Regions from separate parts of the Oceanobacillus sp. HCA-5259 genome, predicted to be linked through region 3. Evidence: riboswitches for the same ligand, from Rfam matches in the RefSeq annotation. Region 3 holds a riboswitch; each other region holds the start of a gene.
The links. A riboswitch is a leader RNA that binds a small molecule or an ion and turns the genes downstream of it on or off. The one in region 3 is predicted to bind S-adenosylmethionine.
Positions count from the first base shown of each region.

Region 1: another riboswitch for S-adenosylmethionine. It lies ahead of WKU33_RS09815 (homocysteine S-methyltransferase family protein); the one in region 3 lies ahead of WKU33_RS03015 (cyclase family protein).
Region 2: another riboswitch for S-adenosylmethionine. It lies ahead of WKU33_RS08190 (methionine ABC transporter ATP-binding protein); the one in region 3 lies ahead of WKU33_RS03015 (cyclase family protein).
Region 4: another riboswitch for S-adenosylmethionine. It lies ahead of metK (methionine adenosyltransferase); the one in region 3 lies ahead of WKU33_RS03015 (cyclase family protein).

Region 1 covers NZ_JBBKBV010000014.1:34,260-40,222, reverse strand. Annotated here, with positions in the region: gene WKU33_RS09825 (ABC transporter ATP-binding protein) at 1-550, shown strand, start outside; gene WKU33_RS09820 (PASTA domain-containing protein) at 543-2,057, shown strand; gene WKU33_RS09815 (homocysteine S-methyltransferase family protein) at 2,294-3,352, opposite strand; SAM riboswitch class I at 3,440-3,541, opposite strand; gene WKU33_RS09805 (GNAT family N-acetyltransferase) at 4,038-4,535, shown strand; gene WKU33_RS09800 (GntR family transcriptional regulator) at 4,666-5,043, shown strand; gene WKU33_RS09795 (ABC transporter ATP-binding protein) at 5,033-5,893, shown strand; gene WKU33_RS09790 (hypothetical protein) at 5,890-5,963, shown strand, end outside.
Region 2 covers NZ_JBBKBV010000010.1:93,833-99,795, reverse strand. Annotated here, with positions in the region: gene WKU33_RS08215 (acyl-CoA dehydrogenase family protein) at 1-1,536, shown strand, start outside; gene WKU33_RS08210 (arsenate reductase family protein) at 1,672-2,028, shown strand; gene gcvH (glycine cleavage system protein GcvH) at 2,122-2,505, shown strand; gene WKU33_RS08200 (toprim domain-containing protein) at 2,625-2,981, shown strand; gene WKU33_RS08195 (thioredoxin family protein) at 2,994-3,314, shown strand; SAM riboswitch class I at 3,367-3,468, shown strand; gene WKU33_RS08190 (methionine ABC transporter ATP-binding protein) at 3,556-4,584, shown strand; gene WKU33_RS08185 (methionine ABC transporter permease) at 4,577-5,233, shown strand; gene WKU33_RS08180 (MetQ/NlpA family ABC transporter substrate-binding protein) at 5,251-5,963, shown strand, end outside.
Region 3 covers NZ_JBBKBV010000003.1:111,244-117,206, reverse strand. Annotated here, with positions in the region: gene WKU33_RS03025 (ABC transporter permease) at 1-31, opposite strand, end outside; gene WKU33_RS03020 (ABC transporter ATP-binding protein) at 24-944, opposite strand; gene WKU33_RS03015 (cyclase family protein) at 1,228-1,980, opposite strand; SAM riboswitch class I at 2,056-2,159, opposite strand; gene WKU33_RS03010 (hypothetical protein) at 2,289-2,729, opposite strand; gene WKU33_RS03005 (LysR family transcriptional regulator) at 3,029-3,946, shown strand; gene WKU33_RS03000 (thioredoxin family protein) at 4,110-4,349, opposite strand; gene WKU33_RS02995 (response regulator transcription factor) at 4,506-5,174, shown strand; gene WKU33_RS02990 (sensor histidine kinase) at 5,195-5,963, shown strand, end outside.
Region 4 covers NZ_JBBKBV010000002.1:5,298-11,260, reverse strand. Annotated here, with positions in the region: gene pckA (phosphoenolpyruvate carboxykinase (ATP)) at 333-1,913, opposite strand; SAM riboswitch class I at 2,252-2,357, shown strand; gene metK (methionine adenosyltransferase) at 2,479-3,684, shown strand; gene WKU33_RS01335 (gamma carbonic anhydrase) at 4,067-4,591, opposite strand; gene WKU33_RS01330 (tetraprenyl-beta-curcumene synthase family protein) at 4,693-5,787, shown strand; gene WKU33_RS01325 (DUF1801 domain-containing protein) at 5,918-5,963, shown strand, end outside.

The DNA of each region.
Region 1 (5,963 bases), on a different contig from region 3:
CGGTTCAGGGAAAACGACTCTTTTATCCCTACTCAGTGCTTTGGATTCACCGCATGGCGGGACCGTTTTGTTTAATGATGAAGATATTAAGAAAATAGGCTATGAAAAGTATCGCCGTAATAATGTCGGTATTATTTTTCAAAGCTATAATTTAATCCCGACCTTCACTGCGGTGGAAAATGTGTTGATTCCGATGTCAATTACAGAAAATGACATTCCGGAAGATGTAAAAACAGTTGCATATAATTTACTAGATTATATCGGGATTGTACAAAGTAAAGCCGATCGTCCGGTTAACAAGCTTTCCGGGGGAGAGCAGCAACGTGTGGCGATTGCCCGCGCGCTGGCGACGAACGTAGAGTTGATTCTTGCCGATGAACCGACGGGGAACTTGGATGAAGAGATGGAGCAGGAAATCATTGATATCTTTAAGAAAATGGCACACGAACATGATAAATGTGTCGTTGTCGTAACGCACTCCAATGAAATTGCAGTGCAATCGGATCAGGCTTACTTGCTAAGGAAAGGTGTACTATCTTCTTATGAGTGATTTTTTATCAAAATTTAATAAAGATAAGTATCAAGATATGCTGAATGAGCAAGAGGAAGATAAAGATAAACAAGTAAAAGAGGAGCAAGATAGGCAAACAGAGAATCAAGAAGAAACAGAGTTGCCGGAAAAACGAGAAAACCAGGAAAACCAAGAAAACCAAGCGCCTGCTTCGGAAATAGAAGATAACAAATCTGAACTTGAGACCGATCCTCCGCGGGCGCCTTCCCCTACACGGAACAGCCGACAGCGGGATGCCGAAGAAGAAGTGGAAATTGATCTGGACTACCGAAGAAAAAAGAGACGTCGGATGTGGCTGATTATTTCAGGATCCGTTTTAGCTTGTGGTTTGATTTTCTTCATCTATTATCTGCTTGTCCATGTGAAGGTTGAAGACTTTGTAGGAGAGTCTGTATCCGTGGCCCGGGAATGGGCAGGTGAGAATGATGTCGAAATTGAATTAAACCAGGAGTATAATATGGAATATGATGCCAATCAGGTTTTTGAGCAAAGTGTAGCTGCTGGGGATAAAATACGGAAAGGGAAGACTCTAGAGTTAACGAGCAGCTTGGGACCAGATCCAGAAGAGGTTATACCGCTCCCAGACTTTTCGGAAATGAGCCAGGAGGAAGCACGGAATTGGATTGACGAAAATAAAGCGGAAAACCTGCAATTGGTTACAGAGTATAGTGATGACCTTGAAGAAGGGGAATATATTAAGACTACGATCCGGGATAGTGGGGTCGATGAGGCGGAATATCAACGTAAACACAGTGCAGCCGTCTATTATTCAAAAGGAAAGGAAGTTTTTGAAAAGAATATAACGGTACCTGACTTTACAGGAAAGCCCAAAGAAGAAGTGGAAAAGTGGGCAGAAACGAATGAAATTGACATGACTTATGAAGAAGCTGACTCTGACAGTATCGAGCCAGAACATATTATTAGTCAAAGTGAAGCTGCAGATGAAAAGGTAGCAAAACGAGATAAGATGAAAGTGAAGGTATCTGTAGGTAAAGCTACGGTCGTTCCAAACTTTTGGGGACTGACTGCGGAGGAAGCAGTTAGCAATTACCCGGATTTAGATGTGACGGTAAAAGAGAGATACAATACAGACATACCTTATGGAAGATTCATTTCCCAATCCGTTGAGGCGGAAACCAAATTAACGGACCAAGATGATAAGGGTGTTACTGTTACGTATTCATTAGGTAAGCCGTATTTAGCTGATTTCCGTGGTCAAATGGAAGGAGATCTGCCACGGTTATTCTTTGATGAATATCAATCAAAAGGCGCTGATATTAAGTATATAGTCAAGTATGTCTATTCTCCAGAAGTAAAGGGAACAGTGGTGAATATGAGTAAATTCAATGAATTCGTACCAATGACGTATACCGTTGAAATCAGTATTAGTAATAATGCCTCCGCACCACCTAATCCGCCAGACTTTTTTGATGATGAACCGGAGGCCCCTGTAGTCGATGAAGATATTGAAGTGGACGAAGAATAAATATAATCATCATGTTTAAAAGCACTACGAAATTTAAAATGAGGAGAGAGCTTACCCTACCCGAAAGAAATGTGCTGGCTGTAGCAAATACATTTCGGTATGGTAAGCTTTTTTATTTAAATCGATTGATTGTTAACTTGTTTCATTTCTTATTATCTTCTGTACAGTGATGTAGAGCATTTTTATGAATTTAACAGTGCTAAAGTTGGGTTACTCATTAAAAAACAGTCATCTTATTATGCCTTTGTACGATATTCCGTGTTGTGCTTTTTAAGTGTTTCATCATTACCAAATAAAAAGTGTTTCTCCATGTTCGGGGAGAATTTTGAATTTATTGTTTCAACTCCGACAGCTTCTGCAACTTCTCTTAGCATTGCAGGTGAAGCACCGCAACATAAGCCGATATAATTAATACCAATTTCTTTTGCCTCTTTTGCCTCTTTTGCCCATTCCGCTAATTCGAAACGATTATGGTAAAGCGGATCAAGTGCAGTCGGGAAAGTTGTTTCCGTAGGCAATGTGCAATTGCATCCGGCATCAGGCAAATTAAAGAATGTCGGATTTTCTTCCGTTGTCCGATATGGAAGTGGTAGAGCGCCCACATAGCCATCTACATTTTTTCGGATGTCCACTAAGTATGAATGCATTGTATCAGGTCCGCGGAAGCAGTTCAGACCAACTACTAATGCCCCCTTTTCAGAAAGGATTTTACATGATTCATCTGCCGTATATCCATCTCTTAAAATGTTCTCCGCAAATAAGGCTAACGTAATCACTGCAGGTAAACCTTGTTTTTGAATTTCTTCCAAGGCGATTAATGCTTCTTCATGATAATAAAATGTTTCACCAACAATGTAGTCAACGCCCTCTTCCTTACACCATTTCACCATTTCTGCAAAAATACTTCTCACTTCTTCCTTGGAAGCTGGATTATTTGGATCAAAAATATTTGTATTCGAAATATTTCCCGCAACAAGTGCTTCCTCTGTCGGGTGTTCCTTGGCTACTTCTTTTGCCAACCGAATTGCACTCCGATTTAGCGGCTCTAATAAATCTTCTTTACCAATAATGCGAAGCTTCTCTCGATGACCATTATACGTAAACGCTAAGATCACATCAGATCCAGCATTCATAAAATCTCTATAGGTTTGTTTAAGTGCTTCTGGGTTTTCTAGTGCCACTTCCGGTACAAATGACCCTGCTTGTAAATAACCCCTTCGTTCCAATTCAAACAAATACCCTTCTCCAACAATAACTGTTCCTTCTTTTAACCTTTGTTCTAGAGTACGTTTCATTTCTTCTCCTCCTGTTTTATATGTAATAAAATAATAAAAACCCCTTCTTAATATAAGAAGAGGTTTAAATCGCATTACTAGTTTCTCTTCTTATCTTCAAGCTTAACGCTACTGGAATTGGCACAGTGCTTCAAAAAGTCTGTTGCCGAGGTATCAAAGGGCCAGTCCCTCCACCTCTCTAGATAAGAAAATTACATATTTAATTTTGATAATTTTTACTCTACATAGGTTTCGTATAAATGTCAAGAGAAAATTTAATAATTATTTTAAAATTTAGTTAATGCTATTCGTGTTTTAAACCGACAATATCCGGTTCTAATTTTTCGGGTATTCGTTTTCAATTGTTATTATAATAATCTTATGAAGGAGGGAATAAGCGATGCTGAAAAATATGAATTGTTTCTGAGTGGCTCCCTTCATCAGATTATGAATTGGTTGAGGCTCCTGAAATGAAATTTCATTTACGGGGGATTTATTTGTTTATAGCGAAATTTGGATTGCTGTACAAAAGAAAAATTAACATGTAACAAAAAATGCCTTTAGTATTGGACTGGGTTGATCGCAATCCAGTCCTCTAACTGTTTAAGATTAATTCCATTAATAACTAGGAATTTAGTTTTGAAATATATGGTAAGATTAATTGAGTTAGAATAATTAATAAATATAGAATTAAGGGGAGAAAGTGATGATTATTAGAAAAGCTAGTACAACTGATGCAAAAAAATTAGCTAATCTTATAAAGGAAGTCGAAAAAAATTCAAAATATATGCTCTGGGAATCTGGTGAAAGAGAAGTTCAGGCAGAGAGCCAAGTGGAAATGATCAAAAGCATACAAGCAAGTGAAAATTCTACGATATTTGTAGCAGAAAAGGAGCAGGATTTAGTGGGTTATCTTTTTGCAATAGGTGGAAAGGCACGAAGAAATAAGCATTCCGTTTATATCGTTGTCGGCATATTACAAGCCAAGAGAGGACAAGGAATTGGTACAAAACTATTTTATCGGTTGGATCGTTGGGCACGGGATAGGAATATTCGAAGGTTGGAATTAACTGTGGTTACGAAGAATGATACAGCTCTTTCATTATATAGAAAAGCAGGGTTTGAAATAGAAGGGACCAAAAGGCATTCCTTGCTTATAGGTGATGAGTTCATGGATGAATATTATATGGCAAAATTATTATAGACAAGCTCGATTCTGCATATGTGGGATCGAGCCTTTTTAAGCTTAATTTTAGAAAATGGGATTGACATTTATCTGAAGGTGTTATATGGTTAATTACATAAGTAATTAACCAACTAAGGAATGAACTTAAATGAAGAAAAAACTAGATGACAGCAAGCCAATTTTCATGCAGATAAAGGATTTAATTGAGGATTCGATTATGGATGAATCCTATCAGACGGGGACCAGGGTACCATCAACGAATGAATTTGCTGCCTTTTATCAAATTAATCCTGCAACCGCTGGAAAAGGGATTAATGAGTTGGTCGGAGAAGGAATATTGGTTAAAAAGAGAGGGGTGGGCATGTTTGTTACCGAAACAGCAAAAGAGATTGTTATGGAGAAAAGGAAACAGACTTTTTATGACAATTACATGCTACCACTCAAAGAGGAAGCAAAAAAGCTTCAGATTAAAGATGAAGAACTTATAGAAATGCTGCAAAGGAAGGATGAAGGATATGAAGATTGAAGTGAATAATTTGAGTAAGAAGTATGGAGAAAAGTATGCATTAAATCATGTATCTTTTGCACTCGAGAAAAATAAAATCTACGGTCTGCTTGGGAGAAACGGTGCCGGGAAAACGACATTCATGAATATTCTTAGTGGCCAAATTATGCCATCGAGTGGAGAAATAAAAATTGCTGGTGAAAATCCATTCGATCAGCAAGAATTGACGGAATCGATTTGTCTGATTAAGGAATCCAATAACTTCCCCAAAGAACTGAAAATCAAAGATGTGTTAAAGATATTTTCTTACTTTTATCCGAATTGGGATTACTCCTTTGCAGAAGATTTATTAAAAGAATTTAATCTAACACCTCGATTAAAAGTAAAAGCATTATCCAAAGGGATGGAGTCTGCTTTAGGTATCACGGTTGGCTTAGCGAGCAGGGCTCCGATTACCGTTTTTGATGAACCATATATTGGAATGGACGCGCCGTCACGGAAACGATTTTATGAATTATTGTTAGAGGATTACGAGGATTATCCAAGAACAATCATCTTTTCCACCCATTTAATTGATGAGGTGAGTTTAATGTTTGAAGAGGTAATTATCTTGCAGGAAGGCTTGGTCGTTTTGCAGGAGGATTCAGAGGTGTTAAGACAACAAACGGTAGCCGTGTCTGGACCGACGGAAAAAGTAGATCAATTTTTACAAGGTAAAGATGTGATTGAACTCAAAAGTCTTGCAGGAAATTCAATGGCCTATGCCTTTGGTACTAGCGAAGAAGCGAAAGATTTCGGATTAGATGCAGAAGCGGTTCCGGTACAGGAATTAATGATTCATTTGACAGAAAAGAAAGGAGCGCACGCATGAATAATCAAGTGAAAGGACTTATTTATTATTATACACAAGACATGAAGTATCATGTGAAGATCTTTTGGAC
Region 2 (5,963 bases), on a different contig from region 3:
GCTTACGGTGGGCTTGGTCTGGATAAGATTAGCTCATCCTTGATTACAGAGAAAATGGCACCAGCGGGAGGATTTTCCATTACTCATGGAGCCCATGTCGGTATCGGCTCGCTGCCAATTGTGTTTTTCGGGAATAAAGAACAGAAGGAGAAGTATTTGCCGAAGCTTGCGACGGGCGAGCTAATCGCTGCCTATGCCCTGACAGAACCTGGCTCCGGTTCAGACGCTCTCGGGGCAAAAGCGACTGCTAAGCTGAATGAGGCAGGAACCCATTATATTTTGAATGGGGAAAAGCAGTGGATCACGAACTCCGCGTTCGCAGATGTATTTGTCGTCTATGCAAAAATTGATGGTGAACATTTCTCTGCGTTCATTGTAGAACGCGATTATCCAGGTGTGTCCACTGGTTTGGAAGAGAAAAAGATGGGGATTAAGAGTTCATCAACCCGGACACTGATTTTGGAAGATGCAGAAGTACCGGTAGAAAATCTCCTAGGTGAAAAAGGTAGAGGACATATTATTGCCTTTAATATTTTAAACGTTGGACGTTACAAACTAGCCGTCGGTGGTGTCGGTGGTTCGAAACGGGCATTTGAACTAGCGGCAAAATATGTGAATGAACGGAAACAATTCAGTGTACCAATTTCAAGCTTCTCCCTAACCCAATCTAAGCTTGCTACGATGGCGAGTGAAATCTATGCAAATGAGAGTGCGGTTTATCGTACAGTTGGATTGTTCGAGCAGCGGATGGGTGCTTTGTCTGATGAAGAACTTGAGGACGGTCGGGAAATTGCCCGGGCAATTGCTGAGTACCAAATCGAATGCTCGATTACGAAATATATGGCGACAGAATTACTTGACCGCACCGCTGACGAAGCGGTTCAGCTGCATGGTGGGTATGGGTTCATGGAGGAATATGAAGTAGAAAGAATCTACCGGGATTCCAGGATCAACCGGATATTTGAAGGTACGAATGAAATCAACCGACTGCTCGTTCCGGGAACATTGCTGAAAAAGGCAATGAAAGGGGAACTGCCATTATTACAGAAAGCCCAAGGACTTCAGGAAGAGCTTATGATGATGATGCCTGAAGAAGTTGGCACAGAACCACTTGATCAGGAAAAGCATTTAGTGCGTAATGCAAAGAAAATTGTTCTCTTAGGTGCAGGTTTGGCGGCACAGAAATACATGCAGAAACTTGAGAATGAGCAAGAAATTCTCGTCCACTTGGCCAATATGGTTGGAGATGTCTTTAATATGGAATCAGCCCTCCTCCGTACTGAAAAAGCGATTCATCAGACGGGAGAGGAGAAGAATGAGCTGAAACTGCTTTATACACAAGTATATGTACAGGAAGCATTCAATCGGATTGAGGCAGCGGCAAAAGAGATCTTAATTGCGGTGGAAGATGGAGATACTCTACGGATGATGCTCTCTTCCTTACGTAAATTGACCCGTCATGAACCGACGAATGTTATTGCGAAGAAACGGGAAATCGCCAAATCACTCATCGAAAGTGAAAAATATATCGTATAATTTCAGTTCGTCCGGAGTATAGAATATGCTCCGGACGATTTTTTTAAAACCATACGAGCTCTGTAGCAAATACATGTGTCAACAAACCTTCTATGTTAAAATAGTGGTAATTACATAAAGGAGCTGGTTTTTAAAATGAGTATGACTTTTTACTGGTATCCAAAATGCGGCACGTGCAGAAATGCGAAGAAGTGGTTGGAAGCGAACGATATCGACTTTGAGGCAGTCCATATCGTTGAGGATACACCATCTAAGGATAAGATTTTACAATTAATTGAAAAAAGTGGTCTAGAACCGAAGAAGTTCTTTAATATGAGCGGTAAAAAATATCGCGAATTGAATATGAAAGAGAAGATTAAAGATGCTTCAGTTGAAGAAATGGCAGAATACCTAGCTTCTGACGGCATGTTGATAAAACGGCCGATAGCAGCGATGGGAGACAAAATCACTGTTGGTTTTAAAGAAGACGAATACGAATCAACTTGGAATTAGTACAGAAGGTAAAGAGAAAATGTGATGTACAGTAGATTTTCTAATCTATCCATTGTATAGTTGGAGTAGAAGAAACGGAAAGGATGATAACCGATGAATTTACCAGAGGACTTACGTTATACGAAAGAGCACGAGTGGATTAAGAAAGAGAGCGACAATAAAGTGCGCATCGGAATTACTGATTTCGCTCAAGATGAACTTGGAGATATCGTGTTTGTCGAACTTCCGGAAGAGGGCGACACAGTCGAAGCGGACGATTCATTTGGCAGTGTAGAATCGGTAAAAACAGTTTCCGAGCTATATGCACCAGTCAAAGGGACAATAGTTGAAATCAATGAAGAATTGGAAGACAGCCCAGAACTTGTCAACGAATCTCCATATGAACAGGCTTGGATGATCGTTGTAGAACTAGAGGACGCAAGCGAATGGGATAATTTACTGACAGCTGAAGAATACAAAGCAATCATAGAAGAATAATACTAAAGCAAGACAAAAAAGGAGGGGGACTAACTATACAATAAAACAGTATAGTCAGCCTCCTTTCTTTCATATGCTATAATAGGTGGATGATTTGATCGGATAAGGAGTGGCAGGGTATGATAGCGCACGAAACCGAAAAAGTTATTATTGTGGAGGGGTTGACAGATAAACGTAAGATAGAAGAAATTCTAAGCGAAGAAGTCACGATTATTTGTACAAACGGCTCACTAAGCGTCCATTGGTTTGATGAGCTGTTAGAAACATATAACTTAGATGAAAATGATGTCTACATCTTTGTCGATGAAGATAAAAATGGCTTGAAACTACGAAAACAACTGGCACGGGAACTCCCTCATGCCGACCATATTTATATTAGCAGGGATTACCGTGAAGTCGCAACTACCCCTTATAAAATCCTTGCCTCCTTACTCGTTGCAAAACATTTTTCAGTACGACCAACATTTTTATATTAGTCAGGTGAGTCTATGCAGAAAGTAATATCAAAACAGCTAAAGAAAGATTCTTACTTATTATATATTTATTCGCCATTTTGTGGCACATGCCATATCGCTAGGACGATACTTGAAAAAATTGAAGACATTCATGGCGAAGAAATATTTTATGAAATGAATGCCAATTTTGAAGAAGCTTTCTTACACGAACATAAAATAGAGAACGTGCCTTGTTTATTAATTAAGGAGAATAATGAAGTAAAGGAGAAAGTGTATACTTTCTATTCTACCGGTAATATTTATCGTTATCTTTTCGAATATAAGCCTGAGCTCTTCGCTGGGGAAAGCTATTGACAGCATAACTCAACTCATGCTATGATTTCTTTATGTTAATTGAATAGGTATGCTCTTATCGAGAGCGGTGGAGGGACTGGCCCTGTGAAACCGCGGCAACCTTCAAAGTCGTTTGAAAGGTGCCAATTCCTGCTAATATCTTGATAGATAAGAGAACAAGAAATGCAACTATAGGTAAAAGCGTCTTTCTGTTCTCGAATAGAAAGACGCTTTTTTGATTTATTTGGAAGGAGATAGTACGTTGATTTCCATTAAAGGTTTAAGGAAGCAATACGTTACAAAAGAAAGGCAAATCATTGCAGTTGATGATTTGGATCTGGATATAAAAGAAGGAGAAATATTTGGCGTTATTGGTTATAGTGGTGCTGGTAAAAGTACCTTCATCCGCTTGCTCAATCGGTTGGAGGAGCCATCAGGTGGATCAGTAACAATAGGTGATAAAGACATAACACGTTTGAAGAAAAATGATCTCCGCATTGCACGCCAAGATATTGGAATGGTGTTTCAACATTTTAATTTACTATGGTCGCGGACTGTGGCAGAGAACATTGCATTCCCGCTTGAAATTGCTGGAGTGAGCAAAACGGAGCGTAAACAGCGGGTTCAAGAATTGATCGACTTGGTCGGTTTAACTGGTCGGGAAGATGCTTATCCATCTGAATTAAGTGGTGGACAAAAACAGCGTGTCGGTATTGCTAGATCACTGGCGAACAAACCGAAACTATTACTTTGTGATGAAGCGACATCTGCTCTTGACCCGGAAACGACAACATCTATTTTGGATCTACTCGTTGACATCAATGAAAAGATGGGACTCACAATTATTCTGATTACCCACGAAATGCAGGTCATCCGGAAAATTTGCCACCGGGTTGCTGTTATGGAAGAGGGAAAAGTAGTGGAAATGGGAGATGTCCTCGATGTTTTCCTTCATCCGAAACAACAAATAACAAAGAAATTTGTTAGCCAGGTGATGGGAAATGCAGAGGAAGAGGATGCGATCCCAAGTATGCTGCAAGATAATCCAGAAGGAAAGCTCATCAAACTGCAATTTATCGGAGAATCAGCAAACAAAGCTTTAATCAGTCAGCTTGCGAAACAGTTTGCCATCGATATCAATATTATCCAAGGCAAGATTACGAATACGAAGACCGGAAGTTACGGAACATTGTTTGTTCAAATTACTGGTGAGGATGCGGAAATTGACCGTGCTATTCTCTATGTTCAAACGAAAACCTCCGTGGAATTGGAGGTCATCCTAAATGTTTGAAAATGTGAATATGGACGAGCTGTTAACAGCGACTAATGAAACTTTTTATATGACAATTATTTCGCTATTAGGCACCTTGGTCATCGGAATACTTCTTGGATTATTACTATTTCTTACAGCAAGAGGCGGTATTTGGGAAAATAAAGTCATTAATGCAATAACCGCATCTGTTGTCAACGTATTCCGTTCGATTCCGTTTATAATATTGATTCTGTTATTATTTCCATTTACAAATTTCCTTATTGGGACGATTCGAGGACCAAGTGCTGCGCTACCAGCGCTAATTATCGGCAGCGCGCCATTTTACGCTCGGCTTGTGGAGATTGCGTTCCGGGAAGTTGATAAAGGTGTCATTGAAGCTGCAAAATCAATCGGTGCGAAGACGAGTACGATTATATTTAAAGTATTGATACCTGAATCCTTACCAGCTCTCGTATCAGGGCTGACCGTTACAGCTATTGCACTTATCGGCTATACCGCGATGGCAGGAATAATTGGGGCAGGCGGTCTTGGAGATTATGCTTATTTCTATGGTTTCCAGCGCCGGAACTTTGATCTTGTGTTTATTTGTACGATAATAATTTTGATCATTGTATTTATTATTCAATTTATTGGAGATTTCATTACCAATAAAATAGATAAAAGATAAAAAGGAGAGGAATAAAGATGAGAAAGTTTCTAGGATTAATTCTACTATCATTCATTCTGTTGCTGGCTGCATGTGGTACAAGTGGAGAAAAAGAAGATACCGCAAATGGTGCAGATGATGCAGATAACACCGCTGGAGAAGAAGCCACAGAACCGGTTGATATCGTTATTGGCGCATCAAGTACACCCCATGCCGAAATTTTAGAAGAAGCTAAGCCGTTGCTTGAAGAGGAAGGAATCAATATAACAATCGAGATGTATCAAGATTATGTATTACCGAATGAGGACTTGGAATCGGGTACGCTCGATGCGAACTTCTTCCAGCATATTCCGTTCCTCGATCAAACAATTGATGACACAGGGTATGATTTAGATTATATTGATGGAATCCATATTGAACCGATGGGTGTTTACTCGAAGAATATCACATCACTTGATGAGATTGAGGATGGTCAAGAGATTATCATCAGCCGTTCCATTCCTGACCATGGACGTATTCTTTCATTATTTGAGCAACAAGACTTGATTACATTGGATGAGAGTGTAGAGAAATCTACGGCAACAATTGATGATATTGTAGACAATCCATTGAATCTAACATTCTCACCAGATGTGGATCCATTGTTATTACCAGAAATGTACGAGTCGGAGCCGGATGCATTAGTTGCAATCAACACAAACTATGCCATCGATGCAGGCCTGAATCCGCTAGAAGATGCGTTATTCATTGA
Region 3 (5,963 bases):
CATTTTGTATGAGATTTAGAAAATTAGTCAATGATATTCTCTCCAATCAGATCAAAGAATTTATCTTCGAGAGTTGATTTGGTGACTTGCACTTCATAAATGAGAATATTTTCTTTCACCAAATCGGAAATGAGTAGCGGGATATTCTCCTTCTCGGTTTGGAACGTGATTTTACCGTTTGTTTGGGCAGCAGGTGTTTTACGATTGACGACTTCAAGGGCTTTTTCAAGTGGTGTTGCTTCCATTTCCACTTGCAGCAGTTGTTGTTCGCCTGCTGGTGTATTTTCTTTCACAGCTTGAATCGCCACAAGCTCGCCATTTTTAATAATGCCGATCCGGTCGCACATTAACTCGATTTCGGACAATAGGTGGCTGGAAATGATAACTGCAACATTATGTTCGGTTGCAAGTTTCCGGATATATTGTCTGATTTCCCGAATGCCGGCAGGGTCTAGTCCATTCGTCGGTTCGTCGAGTATGAGAACGGATGGCTTATGTAATAAAGCTTGGGCGATTCCTATTCGTTGTCGCATCCCAAGTGAGTATCGGCCAACTTTTTCATTCATTACTTTTTCCAGACCGACAAGTTTAACCGTTTCATCAATTCTTTCCTGCGTAATCCCTGGAATCATCCTTGCATATTGTTTTAAGTTTTGTGCGCCTGTTAAAAAGGGGTAGAGCTCTGGATTTTCAACGATTCCGCCAACTTCACGGATTGCTTCTTTAAATTCTGTTTTAATACTTTTGCCGAGAATATGTACGTCGCCTTCTGTAAGTTTCATTAACCCTACCATCATACGGATTGTCGTTGTTTTCCCGGCACCATTTGGTCCAATGAAGCCGAATACTTCCCCTCTATTAATGGTAAAGGAAAGGCCTTTAATGATTTCCTTATTGCCGATACGTTTTCGGACATTCGTCAATTGCATTGCAATTTCGGTCATTCTATTCCCTCCTCTATCGTGTTCTCTAGGTGGTACGGAAAAAGGGGTGGGAAAGTTTCATTTTTACTGATTTTGGTAATAATATATTCAAAAAGATGATCGGCAGAAATGTTTTTCTAGCCGATCATCTTTTACTGTAAGGGCACTTCCGCCTTTGATTTAAGGGGAGCTATGCTTTTATATTACCCCATACTTTTTTTGCTTCTGTGCTACCTCACTGAATGAAGTTTCACTTTATGAATAAACCAAGAATACTCGTGACTTCAGTTGTGAGAGATTTAATTTAGGGTAGTATTGCGAACGATCGTACAGGAAATCCACTTGCTTTTTCAGGCTTTGGAACGATATTGAAAATGATGGCACCTTTTGTTGGAACTTTATCCAGATTGGTTAGCAGTTCGATCTGATAGGTGTCTTGCTCTAGTACGTAATATTCTCCGATGAGTCTGCCATTTTTTGCAGCGTCGATAGCGGAGTCGGTGTCAAAGGTTTCGTGGCCGACTGCTTTGATTTTTCTTTCTTCAAATAGGAATTCGAGAGCGTCAATTCCCCAGCCGGGAAGATGTGGATTACCGTCTTCATCCTTATTCTCAAAACGCTCTTTATCTGGCCAACGCTTGCTCCAATCGGTACGTAAGGCGACAAATGTGCCTGCTTCAATTTCACCGTGGACTGCTTCGAATTTGAGGATATCTTCTTTCGTCAAGGTGAAGTCATGGTTATGTGCTGCTTCCCTTGATTTATCAATGACTATGAGCGGTAAGACAAGTTCTTTTAATTTAAGTTCATCAAGGTAGCGCTGATGTCTTACGAAATGAATTGGAGCATCGATATGAGTACCGTATTGTCCGGCAAAAGAGAACAGTTGGGCAAAGAACCCATCGTCATGGTTGTAAAGTGTCTTGAATGCGGCATCATCAAATGCTGCAAAATGCGGTGAATCAGGGCCGAAAGTGTGAGTCAAATCAACCCATTCTTTTTCTTTCAGTAGTGAGATTGCTTTTTGTAATTCTATTGCTGCTTGTATTGTCGTCAATTTCATCCCCCCTAAAATTATAAAAAACCCTCTTCTTGAAATAAGAAGAGGGTTAGGTAGCATATCTGCCGGCTCTTCTTATCTTCGAGCAAATGCATGCTCCTGGAATTGGCACAGTACTCCAAAAGCCTGTTGCCGAGGTCTCAAAGGGCCAGTCCCTCCACCTCTCTTGATAAGAAAAAAATATTAAGAAATTAGTTAAATAATAGAATATACCGAAACAAGAAAAAAGTCAACACTTAATTCGGGGACAGGGGGTCAGAGCATCTGTCCCAACTGGGACAAATGCTCTGACCCCCTGTCCCAGTTTACCGGCAAAAAATAATTATTTCATAAGGGGTTGTTTGGGCTGGAATACTCTTTGTTGCTGCACCATAAACAACAATTAAATTTCTCCTTGCAGGGTTTTGTTTGAAGTCTTGCCCGTTTGTTAATTGCATCTGTGTATCAGGACCGATATTTAGCTGCAAAGAGCCGTCACTGCTGATTAATTGCTCATTAAAATAACTTACCTTTACTTGGCTATATGGATTTTCCTTCACGATAACTAATGCCCGGTATTGCGGTGGATAAATTAAAATTGTGGCTGCATCCCCATCATAATAACCGGTGATCTGATCCCCGACTTTGATTTTTTCCTGATATAGAAAGAACGTATCTGGTCCTGCAACGAAGTTAACGACAGTACCGGCATCATTCTGAACAGATATAAACTTGTAACAACCGAAATTATCATTAGGCGGATACATCGGAAAGTCATCTACACTTGTGACGCGGCCGGTAAATGATTTGAAATTGATTCTACTCACTGGAACCACTCCTTTTTATAAAATTAGCCCACAATAGTTTATGAGAACTTAGGTTAAAAGTGCTGGAGTGGGACAAGTGCTCTGACCCCATGTCCCAGTGGGACGCGTGGGGTCAGAGCACTTGTCCCGATTTCTATACAGGGTGTGTTGGTTATGATTTAATGGAAATAATGGAAAAGTTATTGAGGTTGTTCGGTATATGGATGTTTAGACCATAATAAAGATGGAGGAGGGATTTAATGGAATTAAGACAGCTGGAATATTTCATGACTGTATGTGAAGAACTGCATTTTACGAGGGCTGCTGAGAAATTGAACATTGCCCAGCCGACATTAAGCCAGCAAATCAAAGTTTTAGAAGGCGAGGTAGGAATTCCGCTCTTTGACCGGATAGGGAAAAAGACTGCATTAACGGAGGCCGGAGAGATTTTATATAAGCATTGTAAGCAGATTTTCTATGAATTGGAACAAGCACAAGCGGCAATTGGAGAACTGAATGGGTTGGAAAGAGGAAGGCTTACAATCGGATCCTTGCTTACTTGTATGAATTACCTACTTCCTCCTGCACTAGTTCGCTTCAAAGCTCTTTATCCGAATATCAAACTGTCTGTCCATGGATTGCGGACAGAAGAGATTGAAAGAAGCATACTGGAAAATAAACTGGATCTTGGTCTTACGTTCCTGCCGAATGGAAATGATGAGTTGGAGGAAATTTCATTATATACAGAGGAACTGGCACTTGCTGTTCCCAAAGGTCATCCACTTGCGATAAAGTCGGCAGTAAACTTTGATCAAATTACCAATATCCCATTAATACTTATGCCGGAAAATTATCAACTTCGGCAGTTAATTAAGGGCTACGCTCGAACTGTCGGGATCACGATTAATCCGGCACTTGAGCTGACAACATTGGAATCAATTATCCAACTGACGGAAAAAGGTATGGGAGCCCCCATTTTACCACTGCCGTACTTGGAACATTTAAATAATCAAGATATAAAAGTTGTGAAAATACTAAATCCAACCCCACAAAGGGAAATTGGTATTATCTATCGAAAAGATAAATTCATGTGTACAGCAACCAGAACCTTTATCGGAGAAGTGACGAAAGCAGTAGCAGGTGGGGTAGAGGATCAGGCTATTAACATCAATCCATGAAAAAAGCAGTTCAGGTGCTAAGTTGTCTGAACTGTTTTATCAATTACATTTCTATACTAATTATGAAAATACAGTGGGACAAGTGCTCTGACCCCCCTGTCCCACTGTACAGAACGCCCGAACCGTCGCCCTAGGGAGATTGGTTCGGGTGTTGTTTTGGTTTTTAGTCTTTTTTAACATCTTCCATACTTGCGCCGTAATTAATATGATAGGTCTGTCCGTTCAGCACTAATGCTGGAACAGATTTTACTCCAGCCTCTTCTGCTTCATTGATTCTAGAAGGATTTTCCTCGAAATGGACAATTTCTAAATCTACTTTCGAATCATCTAGATAATCTAATACCATTTTTTCCGCATTGACGCATACTGGACAACCCGCATGATAAAATATTGCTTTCTGCATGTGAATACCTCCTTTTTCTCTTATATTTAGCTTAGAACAAGTAGGTAGCTATAACAATTAGAAATTTTCTATCGTAATGATAGGTTTTAACTATGCTAAGATAAAAGAATAGAGTAAATGATAATAAAAAAACATGAATAATAAATGGAGGGGCATATGGTTCATATATTATATATTGAAGATGATAAAGAAATAGGTCATTGGGTCTCAACAGATTTAACGGAAAGAGGTTATAAAATAACATGGTTGCAGTCTGGGGAAAATATGGAGAGCTATTTGACTTCGATAGATTTAGCGATTTTAGATGTAATGCTGCCTGGATTAGATGGATTTTCTCTTGGCAAGCGTCTGAAAAAAAGTGCACCAGATATACCAATTATTATGCTTTCGGCTCGAACTGCCGTGGAGGATAGACTGGAAGGTCTCCGTTTTGCAGACGATTATGTGACAAAACCCTTTCATCCCGATGAACTCGCTGCCCGGATTGAAGTATTGCTGCGAAGGTTCCAGCGACATGACGAAGTATTAGAAATTAAGCATTTGCAGATTTACCCGAAAGACATGCGGATTATCAACAAAAATAATGAGGAGGAAATATTATTAACAGGTAAACAATATCATTTATTCCAGTACTTTATCCGACACTTAAATCAAATATTAACAAAAGAGCAATTATATGAAGGTATCTGGGGAGAGAGCTATATCGAAGGTGATAAAACATTAATGGTGCATATCCGATATTTACGAGAAAAAATTGAAGAAAATCCATCTGTACCAACAGTCATTGAAACGATTCGCGGTATTGGATATCGGGTGAAACAATGAGGAATTTCTTCAGGTCTCTGTTGGCAAAATACATGCTCCTAATCGTGATCGCAATTTCTTTAGTACAAATTGCTTCCATAACGATTGCACTATTTGTATACGGATTCGCCGAAAATGTTGAAAACCGTTATCTTAAAGAGGGAATAGACACGGAAACGATTGAAGAAAGATGGCATGAAGATGCGAGCCATCTAGAACAGATTTCAGAAGAGGTTATCCAGCAACACTTTGCTAAATGGAAAGAAGACTTTCCTGAGGCTACAATGTTTTGGGTAGATGGGTCCGGGATATTACGAGAAAAAATTGGTAGCAATCATGATATTCCAACGGAGTGGAGTGCAAGAGAAACTGCATCCTTTATTAAAAGCCGGTATGATGGTGATCCTTTTACTGTCATTGCATTAATGGAAGAATCGGATGGTTTTATTGTTTTTGAAATACCTCGCGAGGCCCTGCAACTCCCAATGCAGTCTGTTTACGATCATTATGGGGATATTTTGATAATCGGACTATTGTCGATTGTTTTATTGTTCATTATCGTATCCTTTCAATTTTTCCACCGGATTAGAAAACGGCTTTTACACCTTCAAGAAGCAATGGAAATAAGGGATGTCGACGGTTTGCCACTAGCCATTCCAGTTAAGAAAAAAGATGAAATTGGCCAATTAGAACAAACGTTTAATCAAATGGTTGACGAACTAAGAAAAAGCAAACAGCGGGAGCAGGAAGAAGAGCGACTGCGAAAAGAATTAATTGCGAATCTTTCTCATGACTTAAGAACACCACTGA
Region 4 (5,963 bases), on a different contig from region 3:
AGGTATTTACGGACTGTTTACCCCCTTTCACATATTGGGTTTCCCTCTTGTTTAGAGGTGGGGGTATTACAGACCGTTAATACGTGATAAAGTGAAACTCATTAAGTGGGGTATCCTTCCCTCCCCACTGAATGTTAGTTGAACAGAATCAGGTATTTACGGACTGTTTACCCCCTTTCACATATTAGGTTTCCCTCTTGTTTAGAGGTGGGGGTATTACAGACCGTTAATACGTGATAAAAAAACTTCCGATTTTAATAAAAAATCGGAAGTCCCAGCGAAGTCGCTGTTAATAAAATTTATAATTATCCTTTTGGGATGAGGATACATTGTTACCCTTTATACACGGGACCTGCTGCTTTAGTAGCATCACTCACGTTCTCAAACTTCGCAAAGTTCTCGTGGAATTTCTTAGCGAGTGCTTTCGCTTCCTGTTCGTAGGCCGCTTTATCTTCCCATGTATTCTTCGGGATGAGTACTTCATCAGGCACACCTGCTACGTGAACAGGAACCTGCAAGCCGAATATATCATCGGTTATTGTTTCGATATGATTCAATTCACCTTCTAGCGCGGCATGGATCATCGCGCGTGTATAGGATAATTTCATTCGGTTTCCAACACCGTAAGACCCACCAGTCCAACCCGTGTTTACGAGGAATACATTAGAATTATACTGATCGATTTTTTGTCCAAGCATATCCGCATACTTCGCTGGTGCGAGCGGTAAGAATGGGGATCCAAAGCAAGCAGAGAAGGTCGCTTCCGGCTCCGTCACGCCGCGCTCTGTCCCAGCAAGCTTACTAGTATAGCCGCTTAGAAAATGGTACATAGCCTGTTCTTTCGTAAGCTTGCTGATCGGTGGCAATGTTCCAGACGCGTCGGCCGTTAAGAAAATAATCGTATTCGGATGACCAGCAACACTTGGAGTGACGATGTTATCGATATTATCTACCGGATAAGCTGCCCGGGTATTTTCCGTCAAGCTCGTATCGTCATAATTTGGTTCACTTGTCACATCATCAATCGTAACGTTCTCAAGTACAGAACCAAAGCGGATCGCGTTGAAAATTTGTGGCTCTTTCTCTGCAGAAAGATTAACACATTTAGCATAACAGCCGCCTTCAATATTAAATACACCATTCGGACTCCAGCCATGTTCATCATCACCAATCAACCGGCGGTATGGATCAGCAGAAAGAGTCGTTTTTCCGGTTCCGGATAGGCCGAAAAATAATGCCACGTCACCCTCTTGACCAACGTTCGCTGAGCAGTGCATCGATAGAACATCCTGCTGTGGCAGCAGATAGTTCATTACAGAGAAAATCGACTTTTTAATTTCCCCTGCATATTCCGTTCCCCCGATTAATACGACACGCTTCTTGAAGGAAATGATGATGAATGTCTCTGAATTCGTCCCATCTTCTGCAGGGTCTGCTTTAAAATGCGGTGCTGAAATAACCGTAAATTCTGCTTGATGTGTTTTAAGTTCTTCTTCTGTAGGTGTTATAAATAGTTGACGGGCAAAAAGATTATGCCAGGCAAATTCGTTAATTACTTGGATCGGTAAACGATATTTTTCATCCGCTCCAGCAAAGCCTTGGAACTGATAAACTTCGTCCTTTTCCATTAAGTAATTTACTACCTTTTCGTGTAACTTATCAAAGGAAGCTTCATCGATCGGTTGATTCACTGGACCCCATTCAACCGTATCTTCCGTAATCTCGTCTTTAACAATAAATTTGTCTTTCGGTGAACGACCTGTATATTTACCTGTAGTTGCAGTTACTGCTCCTGTTGAAGTTAGAACGCCTTCATTTCGATCTAACACGCGTTCCACCAGACGAGCTACTGAATAGTTTCGATTCAAATTCTCGTGTTCTAATAGTTGGTTTGTCAATGATTTCTCCACCATTTTCATTCTTATTCTCCTGCCTTTTAAAAGGTTTTGTTGAAGGAAGACTGCAAACTTCCTCCTTATCGCTTATCTTAAATCTGACATTAGTATAACACATTAAATGGAATAGTCCATACTAATTGAAAAATTTTTTGAGAACTGTCGGTAACCTATTTTAGTTCGTTATCATTTTTGTTGGAAAACGATTTCAATATGTTGTTCTATATTTGATTGTAACAAAGAACAGACAGTATGAAAATAAAACTGGTAAAAAATAATGAAATATGATACGCTATTTTTCAGTAATCGATTATTAAGTAACGAATCCCTTTTAAATAAGGTTATAATAATTTCAATTCTTATTCAGAGCTGGTGGAGGGACAGACCCGGTGAAGCCCAGCAACCTCACGATTTGTGAAAGGTGCTAATCTGTTGCAAGGAATTTTCCTTGAACAATAAGAGTGAAAGGCTAATTAATCCTTTCCTCATACTTGCGGGAAAGGATTTTTATTTTCATGCTTTGAATAATGGAACGAATGGAGATTGGGTTCCGTTACATATTACAAAGGAGAGAACAAGCCAAATGGCTGCAAATGCAAATCGTCGTTTATTTACTTCAGAATCAGTAACAGAGGGACATCCTGATAAAATGTCGGATCAAATATCTGATGCGATACTGGATGATATTTTAAAAGAAGATCCAGATGCACGTGTGGCATGCGAGACAGTCGTTACAACGGGAATGGTGCTCGTAGCAGGTGAAATCACAACTACAACTTATGTAGATATACCGCAAATTGTCCGCCAGACGGTGAAAGACATTGGTTACACCCGAGCAAAGTATGGCTTTGATTATGAAACTTGTGCCGTCATGACTGCAATTGATGAGCAATCACCTGATATTGCCGGTGGGGTCGATAAGGCACTTGAAGCAAGAGAAGGGAAGATGGAAGAAGAAATAGAAGCAATCGGAGCAGGTGACCAAGGATTAGTGTTCGGTTATGCGACGAAAGAGACGGAAGAATATATGCCACTTCCAATTAGTCTTTCCCATAAGCTTGCAAGACGTCTTTCCGATGTAAGAAAAAACCGGGTATTGGATTATTTACGTCCAGATGGGAAGACACAAGTTACCGTCGAATATGATGAAAAGAATCAACCAGTTCGTGTGGATACAATCGTTGTTTCTACTCAGCATCATGAAGACATTCCGAATGAACAGATTATTTCTGACATTCGAGAGTATGTTATAAAACCGGTTATACCAGAAGCGCTTTTAGATGAAGATACAAAATACTTCATCAATCCATCTGGCCGCTTCGTGCTTGGCGGTCCGCAAGGTGATGTCGGCTTAACGGGCCGGAAGATCATCGTGGATACGTACGGAGGCTACGCACGTCACGGCGGAGGTGCTTTCAGTGGGAAGGATCCGACAAAGGTGGACCGTTCCGGAGCTTATGCAGCTCGATATGTAGCGAAAAACATCGTGGCGGCAGGGCTTGCTGCAAAATGTGAAGTACAGCTTGCTTATGCGATCGGTGTTGCAGAGCCTGTATCCATCACAATCGACACATTTGGAACGAGCGAGTATCAGGAAGAAGTATTAGTGGGAGCGGTGCGTAAGCTATTTGACCTTCGACCTGCAGGGCTGATCGAGATGCTTGATTTACGGAAGCCGATTTATAAAAATACAGCGGCTTATGGACATTTCGGCAGAACCGACATTATTTTCCCGTGGGAAAAACTTGATAAAGTTGAAGAACTGCAAAAGATAGTTTGTGAAAAGTAAAAAGCGCGAAGGTGGAAACGTCATTATGGTATAGTTTCGCGGCTGCCGGGGACATGAGGTTACTCGTCCCACCGAAGACCGATTGTACTAGCGTATCCAGTAGTCAAAGTAGCGTAGTAATCGTGCCTCACAGGATAGTTCGGTGTTGCTCATACGTTTTAATAGTTTTATCACGCATTAACGGTCTGTAATATCCCTGCCTTAAATAGGAGGGAAGTCCGACATGTGAAGGTGGGGAATAAACAGTCCGTAAATCCCTGATTCTGTTCAACTAACATTCAGTGGGGAGGGAATTCCCCACTGAATGAAGTTTCACTTTATATGAAGTGCAATAAGAGCTATTCCGTTGAGTCGGGATAGCTCTTATTGTATAAAGGAAAATTTATTTTTTCCCCAAATCTGTATGTATTTTATAATATTGACCTTTCTCCACGTAGGATTTTCTTACCCGTTCCATTTCTTGGTAATCAGCCGCTGTTAGGTCTCTTGCGTATTTTGCAGGGTTTCCCATATATAAGGTGTTTGGTGGAATTTTTTTCCCCGGTGGCACGAGGCTTCCTGCTGCTACAAATGCATTTTCTCCGATTTCCGCCCCATCTAGGATGATTGCTCCCATACCAATAAGGGCGTTCTTTCTAATAATGGCTGAATGTAGGGTGACTTGATGGCCGACCGTAACGTCATCTTCAATAATAAGTGGATTATCAGGGCTTTGGTGCAGAACGGTCAAGTCTTGGATGCTGACTCGTTTACCAATTCTTGTTGGTGCGATATCACCGCGGATTACAACGTGGAACCAAATGCTCGAATCCTCATCGATTGTGACATCTCCATTTATAACAGCGTTTTTTGCTAGGAAAACTGAATCATGAATTTTTGGATAAACCCCCTGATAATGATCAATCATATGAACACTCCTATTCCCTTGTATTTTTTAAGCTCAATGTTGATAATAATGATAGTATAACAAATCTATGTAAAAATGATGAAATGATGGAGGCGCAAGGAATGCAAATACCGAATACAGCAACTGGGTTACTATATGAAGTCTACAACACTTTATTTCCTATTGTTGAGGAAGAGATGAAAGGGTGGGAAGAGAAAGCAGCAGCTATTCCAGATAAGGAACTGCAACTACAAGCCCTAGCCAGTATCGATTCAAAAAAATTCCATTGTCAGGGTGGTGCTGTGTTCGCATTGCTTGCTGGAATGAAGTATGAAAAAGCGATTCGTTTTATCGTTGCATATCAGACGATCAGCGATTACTTAGATAATCTCTGTGATCGCAGTACATCACTTGATCCGAAAGATTTTCGTATGCTCCATGAGGCGATGAAGGATGCGCTCCGTCCTGAAGCAGCTTTGCAAGATTATTATGCTTATCGGTCGGAGAAAGCTGATGGGGGTTATCTTGAGAAATTAGTGCTTACGTGTCAAGCTGCATTGAAAGACATCGACGACTATGAACAAATCCAGGAATATTGTTTAGAACTATGGACGCTGTATGCGGACCTTCAAGTACATAAACACGTCAAAGTGGAAGAGCGTATCCCGCGGCTGACAACTTGGTATAAGGAAAAGAAAGATAAAGCGCTTGGATTAAGCTGGTATGAATTTGCAGCAGCGTCTGGATCAACGCTTGGCATTTTTTGTCTTGTGTCTTATGCAATGGGCGGGAAAATGACTGCATCGCTTCCGCAACATATAATGTACAGTTATTTTCCATCTGTGCAAGGCTTGCATATTTTACTTGATTATTATATTGATCAAAAAGAAGACGAAATGGAAGGAGATTTAAATTTTTGTAATTACTACCGGGATGATGTGGAGCTTCTCGAACGGTTACAATATTTTATACACTTAGCAGAAGACCGTACGCGGGACCTACCTGATTCGACTTTCCATCAGTTCATCCCTAAAGGTCTTGTTGCATTATATTTAAGTGATGAAAAGGTTGAATCGTTACGGGAAGGGAAACAAGTTAGGAAAAGATTGTTAAAAACAGCGGGAATGTCGGGAGCATTTCTTCATTACAATATTCGTTTGTATAATAAAGTGAAACTTCATTCCGTGGGGAATTCCTTTCCCCCCACGGAATGTTAGTTGAACCGAATCAGGGATTTACGGACTGTTTATGCCCCCTTCACATATTGGGTTTCCCTCATGTATAGAGGAGGGGATATTACAGAACGTTAATACGTGATTAACTTACGAGTTAAGGGAGATTGAATTTATGTATGAATTAAAAACGAAAGAAAATGATCGGGATGTCGTGGAGT